Regions from separate parts of the Brevibacillus sp. SIMBA_040 genome, predicted to be linked through region 2. Evidence: predicted binding sites of a transcription regulator. Region 2 holds the regulator's gene; the other holds the start of a gene.
What was found. The regulator LexA, encoded in region 2, represses DNA repair genes until DNA is damaged. The targets are predictions, from matches to a motif close to CGAACATATGTTCG.
Positions count from the first base shown of each region.

Region 1: the regulator LexA is predicted to act here: its motif matches at 10,677-10,690, upstream of uvrB (excinuclease ABC subunit UvrB).

Region 1 covers NZ_JAWRXI010000024.1:65,035-80,113, forward strand. The annotation lists gene argH (argininosuccinate lyase) at 1-337, shown strand, start outside; gene SB752_RS28325 (iron-containing alcohol dehydrogenase) at 471-1,628, opposite strand; gene ftsE (cell division ATP-binding protein FtsE) at 1,976-2,662, shown strand; gene ftsX (permease-like cell division protein FtsX) at 2,652-3,548, shown strand; gene SB752_RS28340 (murein hydrolase activator EnvC family protein) at 3,575-4,774, shown strand; gene SB752_RS28345 (S41 family peptidase) at 4,868-6,349, shown strand; gene SB752_RS28350 (PDZ domain-containing protein) at 6,451-7,719, shown strand; gene SB752_RS28355 (hypothetical protein) at 7,880-9,577, shown strand; gene SB752_RS28360 (flagellar hook assembly protein FlgD) at 9,655-10,584, opposite strand; gene uvrB (excinuclease ABC subunit UvrB) at 10,769-12,745, shown strand; gene uvrA (excinuclease ABC subunit UvrA) at 12,761-15,079, shown strand, end outside.
Region 2 covers NZ_JAWRXI010000010.1:94,715-109,793, forward strand. The annotation lists gene pdhA (pyruvate dehydrogenase (acetyl-transferring) E1 component subunit alpha) at 1-96, opposite strand, end outside; gene SB752_RS18090 (alpha/beta hydrolase) at 418-1,149, shown strand; gene SB752_RS18095 (hypothetical protein) at 1,170-1,364, opposite strand; gene ltaE (low-specificity L-threonine aldolase) at 1,633-2,670, opposite strand; gene SB752_RS18105 (HesB/IscA family protein) at 2,786-3,088, shown strand; gene SB752_RS18110 (HelD family protein) at 3,141-5,387, opposite strand; gene crcB (fluoride efflux transporter CrcB) at 5,430-5,795, opposite strand; gene SB752_RS18120 (DUF896 domain-containing protein) at 5,890-6,087, opposite strand; gene yneA (cell division suppressor protein YneA) at 6,162-6,503, opposite strand; gene lexA (transcriptional repressor LexA) at 6,660-7,283, shown strand; gene SB752_RS18135 (DUF456 domain-containing protein) at 7,367-7,852, opposite strand; gene SB752_RS18140 (DUF4269 domain-containing protein) at 7,993-8,568, shown strand; gene SB752_RS18145 (NUDIX hydrolase) at 8,700-9,020, opposite strand; gene SB752_RS18150 (hypothetical protein) at 9,072-9,623, opposite strand; gene tatC (twin-arginine translocase subunit TatC) at 10,113-10,874, opposite strand; partial or broken gene SB752_RS18160 (GNAT family N-acetyltransferase) at 11,294-11,491, shown strand; gene SB752_RS18165 (YolD-like family protein) at 11,560-11,805, opposite strand; partial or broken gene SB752_RS18170 (hypothetical protein) at 12,217-12,863, shown strand; gene SB752_RS18175 (hypothetical protein) at 14,094-14,606, shown strand.

The sequences.
Region 1 (15,079 bases), on a different contig from region 2:
AGATTATCTGGTTCGCAAGGATATGCCTTTCCGTCAGGCTCATGAAGTAGTAGGCAGAGCGGTTCTGTACTGCATCGAGCAGCAAAAATATTTGCTGGATATGTCATTGGAAGAATTCCAAGGCTTCTCTGGTGTCATCGGTGCAGATGTATATGATGCACTGGCGGTAGAGACAGTAGTCAACGCTCGTAACGTATTGGGTGGAACGGCTCGCAATCAAGTAGAAACGCAAATCGCTTGGTATCGCGAGAAGCTTGTCGACACTCACGCATGGGTAGACAAAAATAGTCAAAAAGTCATGATTGAATCTTTGATTGATGTTGGGTCACCGGCGTGATATAGTAATACTTAATAAACGGATAGGCGATTCGCCTGCCCGTTTATTTTTTTGTACAAGCGATAGTGTAAAACGCAAAAAATGCCGAACTCCCCCGAGGAGCGCGGCATTTTTAAAATAAAGAGCTACCCGTTTACAGCGACATACGCAAAATTTGCGCCACATCTTCACTCGACAGCTTTTTGAAGTTGCCGATCAGTCCATATGGTGTCGCTTTTTCTGCCATCAGCTGCAGATGCTGGTCATCGATCTCGTAGTCTGCCAAACGGGTAGGGGCACCGATTCTGGCAAAGAACGCCTCAGTTGCAGCAATTCCTTCCAAAGCAACCTCGTCGTCTGTTTTTCCAGTAGGATCGACATTCCATACTTCTACGGCAAAACGGACAAAGCGCGCGACGTTTTCACGATACACATAGCGCATCCATTTCGGGAAGATGATAGCCAAACCGCCACCATGCGGAATGTCATAGACTGCACTTACAGCGTGCTCAATAGAATGGGTAGCCCAATCTGTTTCCACCCCTACAGGCAGCGTGCCGTTCAGAGCCATGGTTCCGCAATAGAGAATATTGGCGCGCGCATCGTAGTCTTCCGGATTTGCCATTACGCGGTCTGCGTTTTCAATGACGGTTTTCAGAATGGATTCTGCGAAACGTGTCTGCAGTGGTATCTCTGGTGTATGGGTGAAATATTGTTCAAATACGTGCGACATGATATCGCTGATACCGTAGATGGTTTGGTCGCGTGGAACGCTGAACGTATTTTCAGGGTCTAAGATAGAGAATGTAGGGAAAGTCGTAGATGCTCCATGCTTTTCTTTTGTATCCCAATTGGTTACGACACTACCTCTGTTCATTTCAGAGCCGGTTGCAGCAAGGGTAAGGATAGTTCCCAAAGGAAGAGCTTCCGTAGCCAGTGCTTTGCGCGTATAGAAATCCCATACATCGCCTTCGTAAGGAACGCCGACAGCGACAGCCTTGGCTGCGTCGATGACACTTCCGCCACCTACTGCCAAAATCCAGTTGACGCCTTCCTGGCGGCAAAGCTCAATTCCCTTTTTGACAGTGCTGAGGCGTGGATTCGGTTCTACGCCGGATAGCTCGAGCACGCGGCAATCAGCCTCTTGCAGAAGGGAGAAGACTTTTTCATAGAGGCCTGTACGCTTGATACTGCCTCCTCCATAAACCAGCAGGACGGTTTGACCGAGTTGCTCGGCTTTTTCTTTCAGCATGGACAGCTGGCCCCGGCCAAAAATCAATTGCGTAGGGTTATGGTAGACAAATGGATTCATCATGCATGCTCCTTTCCACAGTTCACTCGTAATCATTGTAACGAACAGAGTAAACGGATGCTAGCTGGCGATGTGCTGCCGGGACTTTCTGCACAAATCGTGTCGGTTTGGAGCGAATTGAAGCGTTTTCGACAAGAAATGAGAGATTTAGTGGATTCCATCAGCGAATGAGGGTGGTATAATAAATAAGATGGATTTTCTCGCTGTTTTTAGGCAAGGTTTGGCAGCGGGTGAGAAAGAGATGAGGGGAATTGTCGATTTGCCTTGATTTAACGGCGTTTTCGACAAGATACAATAAATCAGGATCAAGAAAAAGAATGGATCTGACAATGTAGGATGTGATTGACTTGATCGAAATGTTTGACGTTTGGAAGACGTATCCAAATGGTACAAGTGCGTTAAAAGGTGTAAACATTCGGATTGAAAAAGGCGAATTTGTGTATGTGGTGGGTCCCAGCGGTGCAGGGAAATCTACTTTTATCAAATTGATGTATCGAGAAGAAAAGCCGTCAAAGGGGCAGATTTTCTTGGGGGGCTTCAATGTCAGCCGAATCAAGGAACGCCAGATTCCCACAGTCCGTCGCAGTATTGGCGTCGTATTCCAAGATTTTAAACTATTGCCAACGCTCACCGTATTTGAAAATGTAGCTTTTGCGATGGAAGTAATCGAGAGCAATCCAAAGCAGATCAAGCCTCGTGTGATGGACGTATTGGGGTTGGTCAAGCTGAAGCACAAGGCCAAAATGCTGCCGAACGAGCTATCTGGGGGAGAGCAGCAGCGTGTAGCACTGGCTCGCGCATTGGTTAACAATCCAGGCATTATTATCGCCGATGAGCCGACAGGAAACCTCGACCCAGAGACTTCCTGGGAGATTATGAAGCTGTTTGAGGAAATCAATCAACGGGGAACCACTGTCGTCATGGCGACGCATAACCGCGAAATTGTCAACACGATGAGAAAACGGGTCATAGCGATCGAAGCTGGACAAATTGCCCGTGATGAGCAGAGAGGGGAATACGGTTATGAAGATTAGAACGCTAGGGCGCCATGTCCGTGAAGGGGTCAAAAACCTCGGGCGGAACGGCTGGATGTCGTTCGCTTCAATCAGTGCCGTAACGTTTACCCTGTTCATTCTCGGTGTATTTCTCGTATTGGCTATGAATGTGAACTTTTTTGCTCAATCGGTGGAAAAGCAGGTGGAGATTCGGGTATTTATGGCGGATCTCACTACAAAAGAAAACCTGCAGCAATTTGAACAAGATGTACGTGCTTTAGATAAAGTGGAGTCCGTCCAGTTCATCTCCAAGGATGAAGGCTTAAAGCAGTTCCGCGAAAGCATGGGGGACAAGGCTTATCTTTTTGACGGATTAGAAAAAGGAAATCCGCTTCCAGACACCTTTGTCGTTAAAGCAAAAATGCCTCAGGACACGGCAGTCTTGGCAGCTCAAATCAAGCAAATGAAAAATGTCAGAAGCCTGAACTATGGTGAAGGCACAGTAGAAAAGCTGTTTGCAGCAACAGATACCGTGCGAAACGTAGGAATCGGCTTCATCATCGGGTTAGGCTTCACAGCGATGTTTTTGATTGCCAATACGATTAAGCTGACGATCGTTGCACGTCGCAGAGAGATTGAAATCATGAAGCTCGTTGGGGCAACAAACTGGTTTATCCGCTGGCCTTTCTTTGTTGAAGGGCTGCTAATGGGGATCACGGGTGCGCTAATTCCAACCGTTATCCTTGGAGTAGGCTACTATTACCTGCTCGACGCCATCAAATCGAGCTTTGAAGCAACTCAACTATTTACACTGTTACCATTGTTCCCGCTTGTATATCAGGTAGCACTTGCTTTGCTCGCAATCGGTGCGTTTATCGGGATCTGGGGAAGCTTGGTGTCAGTCCGTCGTTTCTTGCGGGTTTAATATTTAGAGAACGTGGGAGGAGTATCATGAGGAAGAAGGTTCTGCTAACACTCTTGATAGCCGGTCTGGTGGCCGGATCTGTAATCCCGACAAACGTAAGCTGGGCAGCTAGTAAAGCATCTTTGGACAAGATTAATCGGGAATTAAAAGAGATACAAAAAAAGAGAGATCAACAAAAGCAACAAGTAAAGCAAACCGAGCAAAAAATCAGCGCCGTACAAAAGGAACAAAAGGATTTGCAAACGGAGCTGATGCAGATTGATTTGCGTCGTAACGAGACGCAAAAGAAGCTGGACAAGCTCGAAGTGCAGATGAATGAAACCACGGAAAAGGCAGCGCAAGCACAGGATAATTTGGATGAGGCAAAAGAACGCGTAGCACAGCGGGAAACCTTGCTGAAAACGCGCGTGAAATCCATGTATGAGCGTGGAAAGGTTTCTTATCTAGACGTGCTTTTGGGCTCGTCTGATTTCGGAGATTTCCTCACGCGCATGGAAGGGCTGCAGCTGATTTTGGAGCAGGACACCCGCATCCTGGAAGACAACATGCGTGACAAAGAAACGATTGAAGTGAAAAAGAAAGAAATCGATCATCAATTGACCGTCTACGCTGGCATGCTTGATGAAGCGGAAAACCTCAAGGCTGAGTTGGACAAGCAGTACAAGCACAGTCTGGTGGTCAAGGCAGAGCTGAAGAAGAAAGAATCTGCGCTGGAAGAAGATTTGGAGCAATACGGTCAACAGCTGATTGCTCTGACCAAAGCAGAATCAGAAAAGTATGCTGAACGTGTCCGTGCGATGAGCAGCAGTAGCAGTGGATACAAAGGTGGAAAGCTGGGACTTCCAGTCGCTGACGGACAATTCCGTTTCAGCTCGGGCTTCGGGATGCGAACAGACCCGTTTACAGGCAGGTCAGCTGGGCATAATGGAGTAGACATGGCAGCACCAAAAGGAACGACGATTATGGCAGCAGCCAATGGAGTAGTGATCTTTGCCGGATACTCTAATGGCTTTGGCAATACGGTAATGATTAAACACAGCTCTGAGATTACAACTCTTTATGGACACATTCGTGAGGGCGGAATCAAAGTTTCTGTGGGACAATCTGTATCAAAAGGACAAAAGATTGCTGAGGTCGGCTCTACTGGGCGATCTACCGGAAATCACGTTCACTTTACCGTTTATAAAAACGACGTTGCTGTCAACCCGATGCCGTACCTGAAATAGCGAGGTGTACGGCCAGACAAATATTGCTAGCCGGAGTTGCATACAATAGCAGCATAACTTTTCACCGGTAGCACAAAGGATGGTGACGTAACAGTGAGATGGAAAGGGCGTACCGTACTAGCGGTTGTACTCATCTCGATGGTGGCCAGTAGCTTCTTGACCATGGCGATGATGAAGACTTCTGCTAGCGCTAATGCGAATCAGAACGGGGCACTTACTGCATCGAGCAATAAGCTGTTCCAAACAACAGGGGCAGAATATCCTCAGGAGTTCAAAAAGCTGTACGAAGCTTTTTCAGCCATCAAGAAGGAATACATCCAAAATGTCACCAACGATCAATTAGTAGAGGGCGCAATTGGGGGCATGGTAGGCTCCTTGGAAGATCCATACAGTGACTACATGGACCCACGCTCTGCAGAGCAATTTACGTCTACTCTACATTCCACGTTCCAAGGGATCGGAACGGAAGTTACGCTACAAAATGGACGGGTAACCGTCGTTTCTCCATTCAAGGATTCTCCTGCAGAACGTGCAGGTCTGCGGCCAAATGATCAAATCCTGAGCGTAAACGGTGAGTCGCTTGAGGGCTTGGATCTGAATCAGGCCGTCATGAAAATTCGCGGACCTAAAGGAACGAAGGCCGTTTTAACAATCGCTCGTGCAGGTGTAGCTGAGCCAATCACGATCGTGTGTGTACGCGATGACATTCCGATTGAGACAGTGAACAGCCAAATTATCGAGAAAAATGGCGTTAAGGTTGGCGTCATTGGAATTACCCAGTTCTCTACAGAGACAGCAAAACACTTCAAGGATCAATTGGCGTCATTGGAGAAAAAAGGCATCGGTGGATTGGTTATCGATGTACGCGGAAACCCAGGCGGCTACTTGCTTGCGGTGAAGGAGATCGGCGAGATTCTCGTTCCGAAAAAGGGAATCATCGTCCAAATCGAGTACGGAGCTGGCGGACAGCAAAAAGAAGAGTACCGCTCGACGACTGACGCAGCCAAGCCGTATCCGATTTCTCTCTTGATTAACGGCGGAAGCGCAAGTGCTTCAGAAATTCTCGCAGGCGCTTTGCGTGACAGCGGAAACTACAAGCTGGTAGGCGAGAAGAGCTTTGGTAAAGGTACAGTCCAAAGCACCATGGAAATGGCGGATAAGAGCCAGCTGAAACTGACGATTGCCAAATGGGTTACGCCAAAAGGCGAATGGATTCATAAAAAAGGAATCGAGCCTGATTTCAAAGTAGAACAACCGGCATATTTTAACGCCGTTCAGCTTCCTGCTGATAAAGAATTGTCTCGTGACATGGCAGGCAATGAAGTGAAAAATCTGCAATTGATCTTGGCCGGATTGAATCTATCGCCAGGACGAGATGATGGTTACTTTGACGAAAAAACAGAGCAAGTAATCAAGCAGTTCCAAACCTCGCACAAGCTGCCAACGACTGGCAAGGTAGACGCGGCTACTCGTACACAATTGGAGGAGGGCTTGCGCAAAGTCATGCGTGACCCGCAAAACGACCTGCAATTGCAAAAAGCGATTGATGTTGTCAGCCTAAAGCAGCCAAAATAATCCATAGCACACGAGGCAGGGAATTCCCTGACTTTCGTAGAAATGGTAACCACGGTAAATTACATGCCGTGGTTTTTCTTTTTCCATTTGAGGTGAGGCAATTGGCGATACAGGCAGATATGCTCTCCATTGCATATGGATTTGCTGCATTTTTTCTCAATCCAATCTTTTACGTATTTCTGATCTTCATTTATCTGCATTATCGAAGGCAGATGAATCTGGAAAGACAGTTGTTTGCGGCCCGTATTCAGTCACCACTTCTTTCTACGATTCGGTCGGTAGGAATGGGATTGGCAGGCGGTCTATTGATTTCCGTGCTGGCCGCAGGACTCGGTGTGGTTGTACAGGCACAAGACTTATGGATTTTATGGGGCCTCGCTCTGATTATGGCGCTCATACGTTTACGGTTTCTCTGCTTTGCCTACGCGGCAGGCTTGCTGACAATTTTGCATGCAATCGCGCAGGTTTTCCCAGGGGTATCCGATGTAGCGGGAATTGGCACCGTCTGGGAGTTGCTTCGTCAGGCGAAGCCATTGCCACTTTTGGCACTCGTTGGGATTATGCATTTGATTGAAGCGATGCTCGTACGTTGGAACGGTGGTCGTGATGCGTCGCCACTGTTTGTAGAAGGGCAGCGCGGCCGGATTGTAGGTGCGTATTTACTTCATTCCTTTTGGCTGACGCCATTGGTGCTGTTCGTCCAAATGGAGCCAGGGGCATTGAGTGGAGCGCTTTACCCAGGGTGGCCTTTCTTTTCACCGGGTGCAGCTTCGTTTGCTCTAATGCTGCTGCCGACTGTGACCGGTTTTTCGGACATGACCCAGACGATGACTCCGCGTATGAAAGCAGAGAGAATCGCGGGGCAATTGGCTGTTTATGCGGGAGTATTACTGGCTTTGACGGCACTGGCGGTGTGGTTCTGGCCGCTTCTGTTAGTAGCAGGACTGTATGCGCTTTTTGGACACGAAGGCCTGTTTTTCCGAAGCCAGTCCCAGGAGAGAAAACGGTCGCCGTATTTTATACAGTCTTCACGAGGAGTCAAGGTGATGGGAGTCATCCCTGACACACGAGCAGAAGAAATCGGAATTGTACCGGGAGAAATCATTGTCAAGGTGAATGGTATCCCTGTCCGTAACAAAGAAGATTTGTATCCAGCGTTGCAGGCCAATTCAGCCTTTTGCAAAATGGAAGTACTAACGCATGACGGGGAACTGAAATTTGTGCAATGTGCTGTTTATGCAGGGAATCATCATCAATTGGGTATCATCGTGGTTCCTGATTCGACGACGCGCGTTTTTGTAGACTTGAAGCGAGCGAGTGTTGTGCAGCTGATCAAGCAAAAGCTGGAAAAGCTAAACATCGGAGCATAGGCGAAGAGTGGGAGAGATTGGACACCAGGATAGGGTGTCTGTCTCTCCTTTTTTCGATAAAAAATTCTTTCTCGAATTACCTATCTATTCGCAAAACTAAATGCAAAGTTGTGCGTCTGAATGTAAGAGGAAAAAAGAGGGAGTGAAATAGGCTGTGTCGATGATGAAAAAGCCTGTTCTTTGTGTTCTTACAACAGCGTTAGTGGCAGTGAACTTATATACGGCACCATTTGCCTGGGCGAGTACAGAAGCGCGTATGGTTCAAATGGCTCCATGGAGTGCTCAGGCAGTGGTTGCTGTTCCTGTGCAGGTGTCAAAAGGTGTGCAGCAGCTCGTGCGTTTAGTCCCCGAGCTCACCAGTCGACATGTCATCTTTGGTGGTGATGTGGATGGACCGGGGGTGAGTGGGGTCCAGGTAATCTTTTCGAAAACAGCTGTGCGAGATGAAAACGCGAAAGAGGATAAAGCAATCTTTGATCCACAAACAGGGAACCTCTTGGTGTTGGATTTGCAGCCGAATACACTGACGAAGCCTGCTTTCCCAACTGACCAGGTAGCCAAAACAAAAGCTCAGGCTTTTGTAACGGGATTACTTCCCCCTGGCCATGCGTATCAGCCAAGAGATGTGACACGTGCTGATGACCTGTTGACTGTCAGGCTGGTACGGAAGCTGAACAATGTCGCTCTGGATGACGATTACGATGCTATGGTCAGCTTTGATCGGGCTGGAAGAATGGTGTCGTTCCGTACGTTTGATGGCAGGCTGTATGAGAAAATCAGTCTGACTTCACTCCCCTCGCCACAGCGTGTCATCTCTGCATCGCAGGCTTTGCTTCGATTCAAAGAGAGCAAACCGTTGGAGCTGGTGTATCTGCTCCCCGAGGTACGTCAGGGAGAGTCTCCGGATGAAGCAAGTCTGGCCTATGTCGTGAAGGATGGCGTCATCAATCGGACGTTCTCAGGAAGTGCGTTGGATGCTTTCAACGGAAAAAGGCTGATCGAGTCAGTAAATACAGTCAAACAGCCTGTGCAAACCATCAGCATGACAGGAACAGGTGAAAAATGGATCGCACAGACAAACGACCAGGCTGGTGAGCTCATCAGATCATTAGTACGCAAGGAGACGGACAAACTGCCGCTTGCGACATTTACGGAGAACTACGGTGATGGACAGGAAAGACGCTTATTTATCTGGGGGCAATTTGATGAAGGGACTAAGGATCAGGATAAACAATACATGATCGGTCAATTTGCACGTGGCAGCAGCAAGGATAAGCGTCTCCATGTTCTCCTGGAGACGAACGCCAAGACAGGACAATTGATGAGGCTGGTAGTGAAGGACGGGAATGATCTGAATATCCAAACCGATAAAAAGCGTGACTGGAGAGAGGCGGAGGCGCTGTTAAAACGCTTAATTCCTGCTGGAACCACTCAAATGCGAATGAAAGACGTAGGCGACACCAATTACACGCTCATTACTGCTGATCCTCTTTTGAATGGCATTCCTATTTATCAGGCAGGACAGCAGAGCGAAGAAGGTATGTACACCTTGAAGATGAATTCTTTCACGGGAGCATTGGAAGAGCTGACCTTGGTATCACCTTCTGTACTGCGTGCTCCTGACAAATCAAAGGCAATCACAGAACAAGCGGCTGTTGATCAATTACTCAAGGCATATCCGCTTGAGCTGACCTATATTCATCAGACAAACGTGCAAACCGGTGAAGTCACTTGGAAGCTAGGCTACGATCTGTCTTTCCGCCAGACGCGCTCTCATTGCTTCTGCGGCGGTGAAGCTAAGGTGGATCAGACCGTTTATGTGGATGCGATAACAGGGAAGGTTATTGTGAAGGAATAAAGCAGTGAGATGTGAGAGTAAAAAAAATAAGCCGCGGCCTCCTGAAAAAAGAGGGACGCGGCTTTTCTATTGCGATATTATGCGTTTGCTTCAAAGCCATTGATTTGGTTTAATGCGACCTTTTTGCCATCCTCAAGCACGAACTCTACGAGACCGTTTTTCATGCTGACGGCTTTGATGATACCCGACAGGCTGTTAGTAGAGGTCGATCCATCTGAATTGGTTTGACCTTCGTTATAGGTAACCGTATAGCCGATCATCTGCGCGTACTGGAGAGAGTTGCTCATGGTCTTGCTCTCTGGCTTGACCGTCATGCCAACAATTTTATCCAGATTTACAGTAGCCCCGCTTTCCAGCTGGAATTCGGCGGTGCCATTTTTCATCGAAAATCCGCTAATGACGCCATTTACGATCTCGTCTACTTCGGTGATGTCGTCAGTAGTAGAAGGATTACCATCCTTGTCTACATTTTTGGTTACTTTGTATGAAATATCTTTACCGATCATCTCGATGAATTTCAGGCTGCTGTCCAGAGCACTACCAGTCATGCCTTGCGACTCAAGACCCTTCACATTTGCGAGTGGGATTGGGTTGGATTCACCAGCCATTCGGAAAAAGATTTTTCCGCTATCCATATAAACTCCCTGGAGGACGCCTTTCTTGGTCTGCGTGGAAGTCTCGCCTGTGAGCTCGTCCTTGGTCGTGAGCGAGTAAGTAGCTGTACGACCAGCCAGTGCCTCATATTTCTCCAGCGTCAGCATGCTGTTGTTGGATTGCTCCATGAGGGAAGTCATTTTCGTAATTTTTTCAACCATGGTCATCATGCTTGTTTGCTGAATAAATTGGGAGTTATCCATCGGAGACATCGGGTCCTGATGCTTCAACTGCTCCAGCATTAGTTTCATGAAGGCGTTGGAGTCGAGCTCTGTTGTGAACTCCTTTTTGCCTTTATAGCTCATATGTGGTTGGACAATGTTATTTTTAACGGTGGTTCCGCTATCTGACATGAGAATCCTCCCTGAAAGTGGCGAATCTATCAATACGATGCGTATATATGCTTCCTGTTTCATTATCGGTAAAACTTGGCTTGTGATGAAGACAAACATTTGTTCGAATTTCCGGCTTATAATAGCCGTAATTGTGTTATAATGGAAATAGAAACAGTTATGCAACGAGGAGATGAACGAGGGAATGGAGCGTTTTGAATTGGTATCGGAGTATCAACCGTCCGGTGACCAGCCGACTGCCATTGCCGAGCTGGTAGCGGGCATTCAGGCCGGGAAGCGACACCAGACATTGCTGGGTGCGACAGGTACGGGAAAGACCTATACAGCAGCCCAAGTGATTGCTCGGGTGAACAAGCCGACACTGGTGATGGCGCACAACAAGACATTGGCTGCCCAGCTGTGCGCGGAGTTCAAGGAATTTTTCCCCAATAACGCAGTAGAATACTTCGTCAGCTACTATGACTACTATCAGCCAGAAGCATACATTCCCCAATCGGATACGTTTATTGAAAAAGACTCCAGCATCAACGATGAGATCGACAAGCTGCGCCACTCTGCCACCAGTGCATTGTTTGAACGGCGCGATGTCATTATTGTCGCATCTGTCTCCTGCATCTATGGTTTGGGTTCACCCGAGGAGTACAGGGAGCTGCTCTTGTCCTTGCGTGTAGGCATGGAAAAAGGACGGGATGAGATTTTGCATCGTCTGGTCGATATCCAGTATACACGCAATGACATCAACTTCACCCGCGGTACTTTCCGCGTACGCGGTGATGTTGTAGAGATTTTCCCTGCATCCCAGAGTGAACAGGCGATCCGGGTCGAGTTTTTTGGTGACGAGATCGAGCGCATCACGTCTATTGATGTTTTGACCGGTGAAATTCTGGGTCAGCGTGATCATATTGCCATTTTCCCAGCCTCTCACTACGTGACTCGCGAGGAGAAGATGAAGCTGGCAGTGGAAAGCATCCAGGCTGAGCTGGAAGAGCGACTTGCCGAGTACCGTGAAGCAGGCAAGCTGCTGGAGGCACAACGACTGGAGCAGCGCACGCGATACGATATCGAAATGATGATGGAAATGGGTTTTTGCTCCGGAATTGAAAACTACTCGCGCCATTTAACAGGTCTGCCTGCCGGGCATGCGCCATACACGCTCATGGATTACTTCCCGGATGACTACCTCGTGATTATGGATGAGTCGCATATGACGTTGCCGCAGGTGCGCGCGATGTATAACGGCGACCGTGCCCGCAAAGACGTGCTGGTAGAGCATGGGTTCCGCCTGCCGTCTGCACGGGATAACCGTCCGCTCAAATTCGAGGAATTCGAAAAGAAAGTGAATCAGGCGATTTACGTTTCCGCTACACCAGGTAATTATGAACAAGAGCACTGCCCTGAAGTGGTGCAGCAGGTTATTCGTCCAACAGGGCTGATTGACCCGACGATCTCTGTCCGTCCAATCAAAGGCCAAATTGACGATTTGATCGGTGAAATTCATGCGACGATTGCCAAAAATGAACGGGTGCTGGTAACGACTTTGACGAAGAAAATGTCGGAGGACCTAACAGACTACCTAAAAGAAGTCGGAATCAAGGTACGTTATCTCCACTCGGATATCAAAACGATTGAGCGGATGCAAATCCTGCGCTCTCTGCGCCTGGGTGAATTTGATGTTCTCGTCGGGATCAACCTGCTGCGGGAAGGCTTGGACTTGCCTGAGGTATCTCTGGTAGCCATCCTTGATGCAGATAAAGAGGGCTTTTTGCGCAATGAGCGTTCCTTGATTCAGACGATTGGCCGTGCAGCCCGTAATTCGGAGGGACGTGTCCTCATGTACGCGGACAAAATGACGGATTCCATGACGTCTGCGATTCGTGAGACCGAGCGCCGTCGTGCGATTCAGGTCGCTTATAATGAAAAGCATGGTATTACACCGCAAACGGTGAAAAAAGCAGTTCGTCAAGTGATCGAGGCTACCAAGGTAGCGGAGGAAAAGGCAGATTATTTGCCACACGCAGACTTCAAGAAAATGCCGAAAAAAGATCGCCTAGCGGTCATAGAACGGATGGAAGAGGAAATGAAGGAAGCGGCGCGCAATTTGATGTTCGAGCGCGCAGCAGAATTGCGTGACTTAATTCTTGAGCTGAAGGCTGAACTCTAAGGAGAGATTTTTTTCATGCCATTAGAACATATTGTGGTAAAGGGTGCACGAGCCCACAACCTGAAAAATATTGATGTCGTAATCCCGAGGGACAAATTCGTCGTACTGACGGGTTTGTCCGGCTCGGGTAAGTCTTCCCTTGCCTTTGATACGATTTACGCGGAGGGACAACGCCGCTATGTGGAGTCTTTGTCTGCCTATGCCCGCCAGTTTCTCGGGCAGATGGACAAGCCGGATGTAGACTCGATTGAGGGACTTTCACCGGCAATCTCTATCGATCAGAAGACGACTAGCCGCAACCCACGCTCCACAGTAGGAACTGTTACGGAAATTTACGACTATTTGCGTTTGTTGTATGCGCGCGTTGGACGACCGATCTGCCCGGATCATGGTATCGAAATTCAATCCCAAACGATTGAGCAAATGGTTGACCGCTTGATGGAGTTTCCTGAGCGCACGAGAATGCAAATCCTGGCGCCGATGGTACAAGGCCGCAAAGGAGAGCACGTCAAGCTTCTGGAAGACATCCGCAAGCAGGGCTTTGTTCGTGTACGGGTAAATGGTGAGATCACTGATTTGTCCGAGGATATCAAGCTGGAGAAAAACAAAAAGCATAGCATCGAGGTCGTCGTAGACCGTGTCGTAGTAAAACCGGATGCGCAGGCTCGTCTGGCAGACTCTTTGGAAACGGCACTTCGTCTGGCTGATGGCAAAGTAATCGTCGATGTTATGGAGCAAGAAGAGCTGCTGTTCAGTGAAAAGCACGCTTGCCCGATTTGCGGATTCTCGATCGGGGAGCTGGAGCCGCGGATTTTCTCCTTTAACAGTCCTTTTGGCGCATGCTCGGAATGCGATGGGCTCGGAGTCAAGCTGGAAGTCGACCCAGATATGGTCGTTCCTGATGGGACCAAGACATTGAATGATGGCGCCATAGGAGCGTGGGAGCCAAAATCCTCGACCTATTACCAGCAGCTGCTGGAGTCTGCCTGCCGTCATTTCGGCATTCGCATGGATGTTCCCTTTGAAGAACTTACAGCCGAGCAAGCGCAAATTCTCATGTACGGAAGCTCGGGTGAAAAAATACAGTTCCGCTATGAAAATGAATTCGGACAAGTTCGAGAGGCAGTCGTGCCGTTCGAAGGCGTCATCCCGAATTTGCAGCGACGCCATTTGGAAACAAGCTCTGATTATATTCGTGAACAAATTGAAGGCTTCATGAGCCAAAAACCTTGCCCAGTCTGCAAGGGGCATCGTCTGCGCCAGGAGAGTCTGGCTGTGAAGGTTGGCGATCGGAGTATTTCTGAGCTGACGACGCTGTCGATTCTCGATGCTCATCAGTTTGTGAATGATGTTGAACTGACCGAAAGAGAAGCCAAAATCGCCAATCTGATCGTAAAAGAGATCAAAGCTCGCCTCAATTTCTTGATTGATGTAGGGCTGGATTATTTGACCTTGAGTCGTGCAGCGGGGACTCTGTCTGGTGGGGAAGCCCAAAGGATTCGATTGGCGACCCAAATCGGCTCGAGTTTGATGGGAGTACTCTACATCCTGGATGAGCCGAGTATTGGTTTGCATCAGCGAGATAACGCACGACTGATCAAGACATTGGAGCACATGACTAAGCTGGGCAATACCCTAATCGTCGTCGAGCATGACGAGGATACGATGATGGCTTGTGACTATATCATCGACATTGGCCCTGGTGCGGGCATACATGGTGGGCAGGTAATCTCAGCAGGTACGCCACAGGAAGTCATGAAGGATGAAAAGTCACTGACGGGTGCCTATTTGAGCGGGCGTAAATTCATCCCGGTACCAATGGAACGCCGCAAGCCTTCGGATAAATGGATAAAAATCGAAGGGGCAAAGGAAAACAATCTGCAGAATGTGACCGCGAAATTCCCATTAGGGGTGTTCGTTGCCGTGACGGGGGTTTCAGGTTCGGGAAAAAGTACACTGATAAATGAAATTCTGCAAAAGACGCTGGCTCGTGACTTGAATGGTGCCAAAGTCAAACCTGGGGAGCACCGCCGAATCGTCGGACTTGAGCATCTTGATAAAGTCATTGATATTGATCAGTCCCCAATCGGACGGACACCACGCTCCAATCCGGCTACGTACACAGGTGTATTTGACGATATTCGCGACTTGTTTGCGTCAACCAATGAAGCAAAGGTACGTGGCTACAAGAAGGGGCGTTTCAGCTTTAACGTTAAAGGCGGGCGTTGTGAAGCGTGCAGCGGCGACGGGATTATCAAAATTGAAATGCACTTTTTGCCGGATGTTTATGTACCGTGCGAGGTGTGTCACGGAAAACGATATAACCGTGAAACG
Region 2 (15,079 bases):
AGGCATCAAGTCAGGACGAACAACCGTTCCATCCGGTGCAAGAATTTGCAGCGGGGCGTTGTTCTCTGTTTGTTCAACAGCAGTGGTTACGCTCATCACATTCACCTCGTCACTGGAATAAGGGGCTTCCATAACCACCTTTGCTAATCGTCCAACTGAGCAGGTGCTCGGGAAAACAGCATTCGCGAAAGGTGTCGGAAGGAACCCGGTTAGAAGAAGAAAATTTATATCGTGCAAGAAAGGGCTTACAGCGCCGTTTGCACCACCCTGTTATACTGCAGACATGCGTCTGTTCAATGTGTTATAGTATTGATATTACAGGGTTTATTTCCTCTCTGTTATCATTTACTATATAAGCTGTATCAGTTTTTTTCAAGGGTTAGTTTTGTTTTTTAATAAATCAGGAGGCGGGAACCGATGTCTGATTATGTAAAAAGAACGATCATGAAAGAAGAAGTACCGAGTATTCATCTGGACGCTCCCCGCTCCGTCAAAGTATACCTGCCACCTGGTTATAACGAGCTCCTTTCCTATCCTGTTGTCTACTGTCAGGACGGAAATGATTTCTTCACCATGGGCCGAATTGCGACCATTGCAAACCAGCTCATTTTGGAAGAAGGAATGGAACCATTTATCATTGTGGGTGTATCTGTTGACAGAAGCAAACGTACGAGTGAATACTCTCCTGTCGGCGCAAGAAATGCGGCATACAAACGCTTTTTCACGCAAGAGCTCGTCCCTTTTATTGAAGAGCGGTATCCTGTCCGGCGCGATCCAGCTTCACGAGTTCTCGCTGGAGATTCTCTTGGCGGTACAGTTGCTCTCCATCTTGCTTTGGACAACCCCGAGTTATTGACAAACGTACTGGCATTATCGGGAGCCTTTTTTCAAACCACCCTGGATGAAATCGATCGACACCCCACTTTAGACTGGCTGCATCTTTGGATGGTTGTCGGGCTCGATGAAACAGCTGTGGAAACGCATATGGGCACCTTTGATTTCGTTCACTGGAATCGAACAGCAAAAGAAGCCTTGCACACAAAGCAGGCAGTTTTGTCGTACTCAGAAAAACCGGGCAATCACGTCTGGGGACTGTGGCAAAGGGAATTACCCGATGCGCTGCGACACTTTTTCCCTACTCACCTATAAGGACATTTACAATTACTGAGCTAATACAAGCCGTTGATTTCTTTAATGTCTTCGTACCCATAGTAACGGCCATCCACCATGTAAATACCTTGGTGGGTGGCTTTGTCAATTTCACCTGCTACTTGCTGTGTATCATTCAATACGATATTGACGATTCTGCTCTCATCTCGCTTCATCTGGCTCTGAATTCGCTCGCGATCTTTTGCCGATATCATCTGATCCCTCTTTTCCCCTCGGTTGGATAGCTATAGTATCTCTTTGGAGGTTCGTATTTACACACGCTACTGCACACAAAAGCCCCTCCCTCATGAAAATACGAGGCAGGGGCAGCATTTTTTAACGCTCAATCGATGTATATATAAAGTCTTTTCCGCCAGCTGTTTTATCCTTGAACATTTCCAGGAAATTGACCGGGTCATTGAAATCAGTTGACCAGTTTCGAAACACAAACTGGTCATTTTTAGAACGCTTATTTAAATTCCCTCATTGAGGGGATGCCACTGCTTCAAGAAGGTCCTCCACGATTTCAAGCACGCGCGTGACATTCTCTTCCGTAATATGCCGATGTGTTGTAAAGCGAATCACGTATTCATCAAAATCAACAGCTAGTACCCCTTTGCCCTCCAGGCGCTTCAGGAAGTCAACAGCAGACTCGCAAATCGACTCGGTATAAACCAAAACAATGTTCGTTTCAACTGGCTCCACTTGTAGAGACAGCTTACGAAGGCCTTCTGCAAGTTGCCTCGCTCTCTCATGGTCCTCATCAAGTCGCTTCGTCATCTGTGTCAATGCGAGAATACCTGGAGCTGCAATGTAGCCTACTTGGCGCAACCCGCCTCCGAGTTTTTTCCTCCACCATCTGGCTTCCTCAATAAAATCACGGTCTCCGGCGATGATAGAGCCAACAGGAGCACTCAAGCCTTTTGACAAGCAAATTTGAACTGTATCGGTATAGCTACATAGCTTTGTCACATCTACACCGAGAGCGACTGCGGCATTAAAGAGCCTGGCCCCGTCCAAATGCACCGGTACGTTATATTTTTGAGCAACCTCATAAATACTTTTCATCTGGTCAACTGTACTTACAGCACCGCCTGCACGATTATGCGTATTCTCCAGACAAATCAGCTTCGTTCGTGGGAAATGAATATTATTGCCGCGAATCGCTTTCTCCACGTCTTCCGCTCGCATCGTCCCACGCACACCAGGAATGGTTCGTGGCTGCACCCCAGCGAGTGCTGACATAGCTCCCCCTTCATAATAAAAAAGATGAGAGTCTGCCTCCAGAATGACTTCATCCCCATTCACACAATGCGTGAGAACAGCTACCTGGTTTCCTTGCGTACCGCTTGTAACGAAAAGGGCGGCCTCTTTGCCGAGACGCTCTGCAGCTATATTCTCTAAGCGATTGACGGTTGGATCCTCTCGATAAACATCGTCGCCTACTTCTGCTTCTGCCATCGCCCGTATCATCTCTTCGGTAGGCTTGGTCACCGTATCGCTGCGTAAATCTATCTTCATGATCGTCTTTCTCCCCTTTTCTATACAGATATCAAACACTTTCAACATTGCATCTGTATTTCCCTCTTTGCTAATATGAAAGAGAGACACTTACATACGTTAGGAGACTTGCCCCATGAAAGTTAAAATTACGCGCAATGCAGCGAAACAATTAACAACCATTATGGAACAAGAAGAAGACAAGGATTTGAAACTGCGCGTTTACATTACACACGCGCATGGCGATCACGCTCATTATGGACTGGCTTTGGACAAGCCAACTGAAGAGGACGAAGTAATCTCCACTGACAAAGAAATTGATGTAATCGTGAAAAAGGACGAGCCTCTCCTCGATGGCATTATCCTCGATTACCTGTTTCTGCCACAAGAAGGCTTCGTAATCACCAACCCTTCCAAAGGAAACACTGGTGATCACTAAGAAGTGTAATGCGACACCCCCTGCGACTTGTGTCAGCAGGGGGTGTTTTCTGTCATGCTTCTTCTCTTTTATATAGTTCGCCAGGCAATTCTCGCAACAGAGGCAGCTCGTTTCCCTGCATATGGCTCATGACCAAGCGATGGACTGGACGAGTCATCGCAACATAGAGCAGCTTTGCATCCCATTCGTTATCCAGATACGAATTCACGTCCACAATAAAAACGACATCAAACTGCAAGCCTTTGGTCAAATACGCCGGCATCACAGTGACTCCGCCCGGAAACTGATTGTCTTTGCTACTGAGCAAGGTCAGTTCCGGAATCGTTTCCTGTAAGCTTTTAAACAGTTTCTTACTGGCACCAATCGTTTTTGTCACGATTGCAATCGTTTTGAAGCCCTCAGATGTAAATCCCTCTACTCTACTTGCCATATCTTTATGCAGCTCGCTCCGGGATGCAGGAGTTATCATAATCGGCAATTCTCCATGCCGCAGCACTGGTTTTGCGAGAACAGTTTCTGGCAATTCAATCTGTCGCAATACCTCATTGGCACACTTCATGATTTCAATCGTAGAGCGGTAGCTTTGTGAAAGCGTGTAATAGGAAGGCTTAAGCTCTGTGAAAATTCCTTGGGTCAATTCTTCCCATGCGTGAATTCCGCGATAGCTATGAATTCCCTGAGCAATATCACCCACAATAGTCAACGAATGTCGTTTGGTTGCGAGTGCAATAACGGCAACTTCCAGCGCACTCAAATCTTGGGCTTCGTCCACCACCGTATGATCAAAATGCTCTGCTTTGTTCATTCCTTCAATCAAATGATGTAAGAAGAGAAGTGGCGCGATATCCTCCGCTTCAATACGCTCCTCGGAGAATAAAGCCTCTGAAGATTCCACAATATCATGTATGATGTTGTCACTAATCTCGGTCGGCACCAGCTTGCGAAGCAATTCTTCATTACTGATCATTTCGCGATACGCGTCGAATGTCTCCAAACGGGGGAAGGAAGTCAAATATGTATCTAATATTTGCTCCAGCATTTTTTCGAATTTCGCCAAGCCTGTCTTATCAAGATCGATTTTCTTCTCACGCAAATGCGAGAACAACAGCTTGTTCATTTCTTGCTTGAGATGTTTTCGCAGGGCATCCAAGCGCCGATGATATGGCATATTGGAGAAGTGCTCCAAGAAGCTTTGACGAATAAAATCACCGGGAATAGAAAATACTTGCTTCGTTTTGTTGTAAAGGAAGCTTAATTTCTTAAATGGAATTCTCGTTTCAATTATATGATCGATATATCCTTCCAAAGCGATTCGACAAGCAAGTGAGCCTTTGAAGCGCAAACGATGCCGCGCTATCTCCTGCTGCCTCTCATCCTGGCCCTCTTCAAAAAACAGTTGCAAGGGTTTATCCGGGCTAATAATTCTCCACCCTTTTGGCAAAAGCGGCTTGACTAAGCGTGCTGCCCAATCGACAAAAGTGGCTTGCTGTACATCATCTACGCCAAGCTCAGGTAAAACCTCCGATATGTAAGCCAAGAACATCCTGTTGGGTGCGAATACCATAAACTTTTTGGACATCATCGAATCCTGGTAGTTATAAATCAGATACGATAATCGATGAAGGGCGATTGTTGTTTTCCCGCTTCCTGCTACCCCTTGAACGACGAGAGGTCTGTCCTTTTCCGCACGAATGATATCGTTTTGTTCTGACTGAATAGTTGCTACGATGTCTTTTAGCCTGCTGTCGTTTGCTTGATTTAAGTTGGCTGCCAGAAACTCATCAATGAAACCTTCTTGCAAAAAATCATCAGGATCTCCCATCTCACGGTTTATCGTCTCTTTCACGGCACCGTCATAGATTCCTGTTATTTTTCCATCGTCGATAGCAAAATTCCGTTTTAAGGTCACTTCGCCGCGGACAATTTCTCTACCCATTCGATAAAAGGCATCCTTGCTTTCACCAGAGTAGTATAAGCTGGCAATCGGTGCTCGCCAATCGACAACAACCGAATCAAACGTATCGGTCCGAACAATTCCCCGTTTTCCGATATAAACCTGATCTACCTCATATACTTCGTCCTTCATGAAGTCGACGCGGCCAAAATACGGCTTCTCACGACCATGATCTTCAAGATAACGCAGGTCCTTGGCTTTGTTATAGTTCACAACCTGTTTCACGTAGTCATCAGTCGCTTCACGAATTTCTTCTCGCAGCTGCGTTATTTCCGTCTCAATCACAGCGATTGTTTCGTCCAATTTGTTCTGTTCCCGCTCATATTCACGATGTTGGGTACTCATACCCATCCCCCCTCTCACATCATCGGTTGGTTACCAAAGTCATTATTGAAACTGCCTTGCAAGCCATATTCCAACTGCACAAGAAAATAAGCCGACCACCAAGCTTACGAGGACGTAAACAATTCCTCTGAAGAATTGACCATCCCCCCAAAAAGAGACGACCTCCAGCGAAAATGTAGAAAAGGTTGTGAATCCACCCATCACGCCAGTTGCAAATAATAAATACAGCTCTGGTGAGAGGATTCCTTTTTCTTTCCCCCAGACAGAAAGTAGTCCAATCAAAAAGGAGCCAAGAACATTGGCAAGCCATGTTCCGAGTGGTAGACCTGGCTGATTAGCCAGTAATGAGAGTCCATAACGAAAAAGTGACCCCAACGCTCCACCAACAGCTACCGCTACCCATCCCATCCTCCTTTTCACTCCCTCCGGCGAAACAGTCGTTTGGAACAAAAAGACACCCTGGCGTCATGCAAGGATGTCTGTTGTATTCATACCTGTTATCTTACTGTTTTGGATTGTTTTCTTCAAGGTCTTCCACATAACGAATCGAATCTAGATTGGATTTTAGCGAGAGCTTCACCGCATCAATATACTTTTGGCGAAGAGCTTTTTGTTCCAGCTTTTCTTCGTCGGATAAACCACCCTCGCGTGATTTTTTAGCCAATTCGTTAATACGTTTAATTTCTGCGTCAGATACCAATGCTGGTTCCTCCCAATCTGTAATAATGCTGCTCTATTATAGCATATCACGGGTATCTCGCAAGCAGTGGAGTGCTACTCTGACACTGGAATGATGAGTGTTTGACCAGGATAAATGAGAACACCCTGTAAATCATTTGCCTTTTTAATCGCGAGGATGAGTTCGTTTACATCCATTTTCGCTTCTTCTTGGTGACGAACAGCGATACTCCACAGACTATCACCTGATTGAACCGTCACTTCCTTGATATGAAGCTCTGCTGCCGGGCTAGAAGCAAACACCAGTTCGGTTAGTAAGTAAAAAAAGAGAGCAAAAGTCGCCAAGAATAAAATAGCCTGTCCTCTGGTTATGCCGAATCGCACGCGGCGAGCTGCTTTTTCCTCAAAATGGTTATGTACGGTCATTACGTTCATCATAATCTCCCCCTGCAAACATACGTTCCTTGTTCTTGTTTTCATCATAAATGAGAACATACGTTCATGTCAACAAAATAATCGAACTTATGTTTGTCGAACGCAAGCTCCCATGGTATAATATAGGAAAACATGTTCGAGAAAATAGAGGTGTCTTATATGTCGAAATTATCCAGCAGGCAGCAAGCCATAATTGATTTCATTCGAAAAGAAGTTCGCGACAAGGGATATCCACCTTCTGTACGAGAAATTGGTGAAGCTGTCGGACTCGCTTCCAGCTCTACCGTTCACGGGCATCTGGCACGCCTTGAAAAGAAAGGACTTATTCGCAGAGACCCTACCAAGCCTCGCGCAATTGAGCTCCTTTCCGAAGAAGATCGTTTTCAAGACAATTTTGAAGACTCCGTAGTTCGTGTACCAGTAATCGGTAAAGTAACAGCAGGTCTGCCTATTACGGCGATCGAGGATGTAGAAGAGTACTTCCCTCTGCCAGAAAACATCGTGACATCGGACAAGGTGTACATGCTTCGCATCTCCGGGAATAGTATGATTGATGCAGGTATTCTGGATGGCGATTACGTCATTGTTCGTCAGCAGCATGTTGCTAATAACGGTGATATCGTCGTTGCCATGACGGAAGAGGACGAAGCGACGGTCAAGAGATTTTTCAAAGAAAAGAATCACTTCCGTCTCCAGCCAGAAAATGCGACTATGGAGCCGATCATTTTGGAGAACGTTTCCATTCTGGGTAAAGTCATTGGTGTGTACAGACTCATTCACTAAAAAAAGGGCAGCCGAGGCTGTCCTTTTTGTTTTTGCAACGAATTAGTATGCCGTTACTACCAGCTACAGCCCTCTGCTCATCTCTACTTTGCAATGAAAAACCAAATAATCATGGCAACCTGCAGCACGACCTTGACAACGGCGCTGCCTAAAAAACCAATTAAAGAGCCAAACCCCGCTCTGATCGCTTTTTCTACGGACTGTTTCTGTATCAGTAGTTCAACCAATACGACCAGTACAAATGGCATGATCAACATCCCGAACGGCGGAAATAAGAAGATGCCTAAAATAATTCCTACCACAGCAGCCATAGACGACCATTTGGAGCCACCGTATTTTTTTACGAAGAACATATTGGTCAGCAAATCTGCTCCATACAAAAGTACACTCAGTACGGCCATCCCCCACCAAAACGAAGCGGGTAAGCCTGCTCCAGGGTCAGCGATGAAAAAGTGATAGAGCAAAAAGCCCCCCCAAAGCAAAATCGTATCCGGCAGTACAGGCAAGAAAATTCCTGCGATGCTCAAGACAAACAACGCGATGACAATAATCCATAGAACAATATCCATTCTCTGCACTCCTCTCAGTTACATATACGAGTGACTCGTAAATTCGTTGCACTCTATCACTAACACAGTTACAATTAACTGTCCTGCCCCACTGCCCTGATTCATTCCATTCCTTTAATCGTTGAAATGGAGGTACTCTCATGAGAAATTGGCATGATCTTACTTATTTACGTACTGGTACTGTTCGCCAGCAGCAAGCATGGCATGCGATAACCGAAACGAGAATTATGGAGCTTCTTCAACCCTACACTCCGGTGCTCGCCGGTACGATTCCTTTAGACATTGATGTTTCAGGCAGTGATCTTGATATTATTTGTGAATGTCATGATCTCGATCACTTGGAATCAAAAGTACGCGCGAATTTTGGAGGCCATAAAGATTACACGGAGATGAGCCTGATCGTCTCGGACATCCAGACAAGCGTCATTTCTTTTTATGCCACTGGTTTTTTCTTTGAAATATTCGCCCAGCCCGTTCCCGTCATCAAGCAAAATGCGTATCGCCACATGGATATGGAAGCACGTTTATTGACAGTAGGTGGTCAGGACGCTTATCGTGATATTCGACTCTTAAAAGAGCAAGGAACGAAAACGGAACCAGCGTTTACCCGTTATTTTCAAATACCAGGTGACGATCCTTATCAAGCTCTCTTAGACCTGGAAACCCATTCCGATTCAGAGCTGTTTGCGCGTTTTGGAAAAACAAAAACCTCGTAGACTTTTACTCGGGTCACGAGGTTTTTTGTATTGGTTCTTGAATGCTTATTACCTACATTTCCACTCTGTAATCGGCATGGTTTTTCAAAAGCTCACGAACCTTGCCCAAATAGGGCATCAGTTCCTCTACCTCAGTGAGGGTCAGCCATTTTATCTCTCGAATCTCTGAGTCTGTTGTTCCTATTACTCCCCCCTGTTATCTCTCCTCGAAACGTAAGAAAGGTCGCGTGATGGTCGTTGATGACTTTTTCACTGACATGGACAATATCATAAACACGAGCGTCCAGTCCTGTTTCTTCTCTTACTTCACGTATTGCCGCATCCTTCAGCATTTCGCCTTGCTCTCTCTTGCCACCTGGAAGACTCCAAAACTGTTCATTGTGCACAGCAAGGACTTTGTCTGTTTCCTGATCATAGAGTAGGACATAAACCACATCGACATGAATAAGCATTTAATCACTTCCCCTCGTTTCCCAATCGTCAATGCTGCGCATCAAGTCTTCTTAATCAACCATAATTTCGCCCTGCGCGTTGATAAATTCCGGCTTGCTATTCTGGCTAAATTCATCGGAGATGGCATACCACAATTTGATTTTTTTCTCAGGAGAGCTGCTGCTGACATAAAAATCAAGTGGTAAAATAGTAGCTTGCTCCTCATCCACACGGATATCTGTAATGTCGTTCGAAGCTATTAAACCAAATTTTACACGATTTGAAACAGATAAATGACTTGTAGCGAATCGGTTTGTTTCCACATTCGAGATTTTGCTCGATGAACCAGTGACCTGAAGTCCGCTCTTCCAGCCGAACAAGCCTTTGGAAACGAAAGCAGCTGTAATTGATTCATCCTTATTTAGATAAAAGAAAATGACCTCATCATTTCTTTTCGATGATACAATCACTTGCTTCACCTGATAGAGCTCATCTGTTTGTTTCAGGCTTACATTCATGAGTGCATCTATTGGATGAGAAAACGAAGCTTGGTATTCAGATATGAAAAACGGGAGTGCACCGACCAGCAATAAGAGAGCAAGCTTGACTCGTTTGTTCTTCAATCTTGTTCCTCCTGTCTCTGTCAGCTGCTTTCTATTGCCTTCGCATTTTTGTTATTTTTGAAAAGGTAAACCCACCAGAGCAGAATACATGCATAGCCGATCCATACATAAATCGACCACATTTCCATGTTCGCCAATTGTTGTATCAGGTGCTCAAACTCATTTTTCCCTTCTTGTCTCCCGATACTATTCAACAGACTGACAACTGGAACTGTAATAGCAAACATAGCAGTGAGGAGAGAAAAGCGAATCATTCTTTTACGGAAAAGGCAACCAATGGAGGCAACAAAGGTAAGAAGCAGAATCAAGTAATACGAAATCCAAAACCATGCAGGCAGCGTTACTGTACTCAGATTGCTTCACCTTCCCAAATAGAATAACCATATTTTAACAGAAGGTCGTGTGAATTACACAATCATTTCCAATTATGCTTTACGAGCAACAAAAAAGAAGCTGCATTGGCAGCTCCATGGTACTCGTTGCTTTCTATTACGATGTGACAGCCTGCTCTTGCTCTCGTCTTGCATCCTCACTTTGTTGCTTGTGGTAGATGACCTTCGAGAGCCATACGCTCAGCTCATACAATAGCAACAGAGGAATCGTCACAAGTATTTCCGTTAAAAGCTCTGGTGGTGTCAAAATGAAGGTAACAACCACAATTCCAAAATAAGCAAAACGGCGCATCTTCGAGAGAATTTTCGGATTCAATATTCGCAATCGAGTCAGGAAGATAACCACAATCGGAAGCTCGAACAACGCTCCAATCGGAACTACCAATTGAAACATAAAATCAAAGTATGACCCGATTCCGTATTTTGTCGTAATTCCCATACTTTTTGAGAGATCTGCCAAAAACTGCATCATCATCGAAAAAATAATAAAATACCCGAACAAAATTCCTATCACAAACAGAAAAAATGCCGCCGGAATGAAGTAAAGGGTCACCCTTCGTTCACGTGCACTTAAACGTACAGAAACAAATCGCCATATATGATACAGAGCGACCGGCAAGGCACCAACACCACCAACCAAAGCTGCAAACTGCATGTACACGCGCAATGCATCTGAAGGATGTAAGGAAATGATTGGTACGCCCTCAGCGATCGGATTGAGTTTCAAGTACTCGATAATTGGGCCAGCAATAAATAGACCGACCCCAAACATAAGAACAAATGCGATGATTACCCAGATGATTCGGTTTCGTAGCTCTACAAGATGATTGACAACTGCTATCTGATTATTCCCCTTCATATAGAACTCCCTTGTCATTTTCTCTGCGCGGTTGTGTATTCCTTCATCGACCTTCCTATTTTCGTTTTGCTCCTGTTCATACTACACCGTTCGATCCGAACTGTAGAGAGTCATGGGAAAAAAAACCTATTTTCGTCACAAAATTGTGATGAGGAGGGTGATTCCTCTTTGTTTTTGTTTGTAAAATCCTCCAATTGTTCAGTAGAATTAGAGAAAGGAGGGGAAAAACGGATCACGGAGAGCCATCAGAATTTCATTTTGATATGGTACGTATTGTGTCGGCCGTCTTGTTCTTCATTGCTATCATCGGCATTTTCCAGTATTTTTCCCACTTCAACAACGGGACTTAACAGGAATGAGTTCAAGAGTCCAAATAAAGCTGTAAAAAAGTCCCCTAGGATTACCTAAGGGAACAGTCTTTGAATGGGGCAGAGTCATTCGTTAACAAACAAATTGCACACGCGCCCAATCAACCTGGCACCTGGTTTCAGTTCGCCATTGCTCTAGCTCATTCAAATGAATTAATTGGGGATTGCGCTATTCATGCTCTGTTAGATGAACCTAGAATCGTGCAAATTAGATTTACCCTCGCTCCGGAACATCAAGGGAGAGGATATTAAATTAAGATTTCTACTCTCCCGGTTGCCGAAACAAAAGCCTCGGTATTCACTGCTGAGGCTTTCTTTTACTCATAGTTAACTTTCATAATATCCAAAAAGGGAATTTTCCTTGTTACTCCATCTTCCTCTACATGGACTAATCTCGTCCGTGAATCGAGTGTTGTGATCCGTCCAAATACTTTCTCTGTCATGCCCCAGACCGTTAACGCCCTCTCGTCTCCGTCCTCTTTTGCTTCCACTAGCTGATTCCCTAAGTCCTCTAATTCAAATTCATCCCTTGTAGGGCGTTTTGGTGTATTTGCCTTTGCCATGATACTACCTCCTAGCCTTTAACATTAATTATACTATCCATAAGAATCCATTGGACATCCTCATCACTAACCAGTTTTACCTGCCTTCCATTTTGATCGATCCACTTCACCATGCCCCACATGCTACATGCGCAGCCCAGCTCCTCTTTTACTGGCTTCCACCATGTCACAGATAGGGCGAAACTGACGGGCTGAGTCACAGAGAGGCTGACTGTGTAGTCCTAAGAAATATGCATACAACAAGGTTTACCAGCAGACGACATTCGATGTATTCTCAATGATTAAAAAGCTGTTCAAAGAAAAAGCTGTGTGTCAGTGAACATAATATTAGTTTAAATTTGTGTGTCTGATAAAGCTAGTTTGTTCTAAAATATTATACAGCTTTGAAAGAAGATGAATGGCTAATGATGTATTCGCCACTTTTTAATTGTCTATAAAACGGAGGGCAACAATGAAAAATACCTTCGTTATGTAATTGCTCTTTTAGCATTACTTATTATCGGAGTCACAACAAGACGATCATGGCGTATTGAAAAACGTGACTGGCTTTTAATCATTTTAATTGGGTTGATTGGAAATACGATTTCCATCGTAACACAAGAGGTGGAACGATGCTTTCCTCTGCACAAATGGGAGCCATTATTACATCAACGACTGTCGGAACTGCTCAAATCGATACCGCAAATCAGTTAGGTGGCATATCTCTGATTATCGCAGCACTAACGTGGTCACTTATGTCTGTTCTTGTAAAACGTGTACCAGGGCAGTATTCGCAAATTGTCGTAACAAGCTACAGTATCCTTGTTGCTGTTATCATTCTAACGCCTTTTACACTTGGGAGATTAACTACGCTTGATTTTCAAGCGATAATGCAACCTTCTATATGGGGTGGCGGGTTATTTTTCTTTTTCCAGCCGATAGTTGGTACTTTTTTAGGTTGGTTATTACTAGGCGAACAGATTGGTTTGTCTTTTTGGATGGGTACAACATTCATTTTTATTGGGGTGCTATTAGTCATTCGTGACGATAAACCCCAGGAAGAAACCATAGCAGTGTAACCATAGGAGTTCTGACAAAAACAGCGACAGTCTAGGAATTTTTTCTTCTTAGATTGCCGCTGTTGTTCTTTGATCAGGTTAACTAAATACACTGTAGCTACCAAATAAATCAGCTTTATAATGCAAGGGAATAACAACCCCATTCTTTTTCCTCTCTAAAAAAATGCCCTCCCCTGATTTAAGCGAAGGAGGGCATTTTTACTGTTACAGCATGTTATCTGTTGTACAATCAAGCAGCGGAAACATCAGCCACAGCAATTCTTCCAGAACACCTTTCGGGTCGTCTATTAGTCGCTGTTTCCATTTGTCAGGATCGTTTTGCAATCCCTTTGGCTAAACTGTCAATCGCTTTTAAACCTGATTCACCCTTACCACTAAATGGACACTGTAACAACGTTCGATTCCCCAGCTCGACTACCACCTGTAACAATTAACTGGAAATGATATGTCGTACCTGGTGATAAACCAAACACCATTGCAAGTAAAGAATTTTTGTTTACATTCACATTTGCTGGCGACCAGTTATTTCCCCCATCAATTGACTGCATCAAAACTACTCTTGTCGCACCCTCAGCTTTACTGAAACTAAGGACAACACCTGATACTGATGCTCCATCTACCTTCAAATCTGAAATTGGGACAACGCTATTCTCGACTTATTCCCCTCTCTAAACGAGGGTTTTCATTCGAGCCTACACCGTGCGGGCGACTTTCATCGCACACGGCGTTCCATCAACGGTAATAAAGATAATTACAACGGGCACCTTTATGTTAACTAAGCTTCTCTCACTGGTAACCTATCGAAAGTTAATTCATTTCAACACTTTAGAAATCTTGTGTGGTAATTTGCTTGAATTCTTCGGGTGTGATTTCTCTGAAAGGATTCGTAGAAGTTTTTTACAAGCTAGGCGCAGTTGGTCCACCGTTACCCACTTTTGACGGCCTGATTTGCCAGGAAACCCACCATCCCCACCCTCCCTATTAACATATCACGGCGTGTTAAATTTTGTATTTACTTCAAGGAATAATCATTTTATTGTATGTAGTATTTGAAACATAAATCTGGGATTGAACTCACACCTTTGCAGGTAGAAAACCAGCAGAAAACCAGTAACATTCGACGCTTGCCTTGGACTTGTCTCTCTGTACAGTGTGATAAGGAGCCATATTTTTCCTAAATATAGGTAACCATTCCAACACTTGCATCGTCATATTGATGAGGTGATAACTATGAATGTATTGAAAAATAAGAGTTTTTTTGTCATGCTCCTTATTCTCCTACCCTTCTTTTTATTTCCTGTGCCATCGTTTGCTTGCTCTTGTGGTTCCGATCTATCTCCCACTGAAGCTCTCAATAAATCAACAGCAGTATTTATCGGAACCGTAAACAAGATCGAAAAAGCAGATTCAGGATATGAAGTTACTTTCCAAATCAATAAGAATTTTAAAGAGGCTACTGGAACAGAAATCACTGTATTCACTGGTTTTAGTTCATGCATGTATAATTTTAAAGAGATGACCCCCTATCTTGTGTATGCAACAACTGATACATTCACTGGGGTATTATCCGTAAATTTTTGCAGTCGAACAGTCCCACTAATAGAGGCAAAGGCTGATCTAATCGAAATAGATAGAGATAGCACGAAAGCCAACACCGACGTCAATGTTACGACAATCACTCATTATTTTGGTGAATTACTCCTCCACCTTCTTCGTTACGGCATGAATCTCATGATCAAATAACTCCACAAATTGCACACTTTGTTGATTCGATGCTTGCTTCTTACTTGCCGGAGTTTTCGCAGTCTTCTCTCAACCCACCTTCCTGTCCATCCACTGTGTCGTGTCATCCGAATAAACTCGAAGCACACATGCAAAGGATAGATGTTGATCGGAATTTGGGAGTTGAATAAGACCTGAGAAATACCAGACAAGGGGCGAGGGCCAGAACCGTAGGACTCGCATGTAATCCCCTGTCCGGTATATCCCAACAGAGTAATCGCGATTTTCTAAAGCTCCCCGGAAGGGTTCAAACCGCAACAATGTATACAACGAAAAGCAATTGTATGTTCCCTGCTACGATCATCGCAAGCCTAACGCGTTCAGACTCAAAACGTCCTCCTCTCGTAAGGTAACGTTCGTCATCATCCATAGATTCGCTCAGGTACGCCATTGATACGGGATAGTCGGCTTGCCCTTGAATCAAGATTACCGAT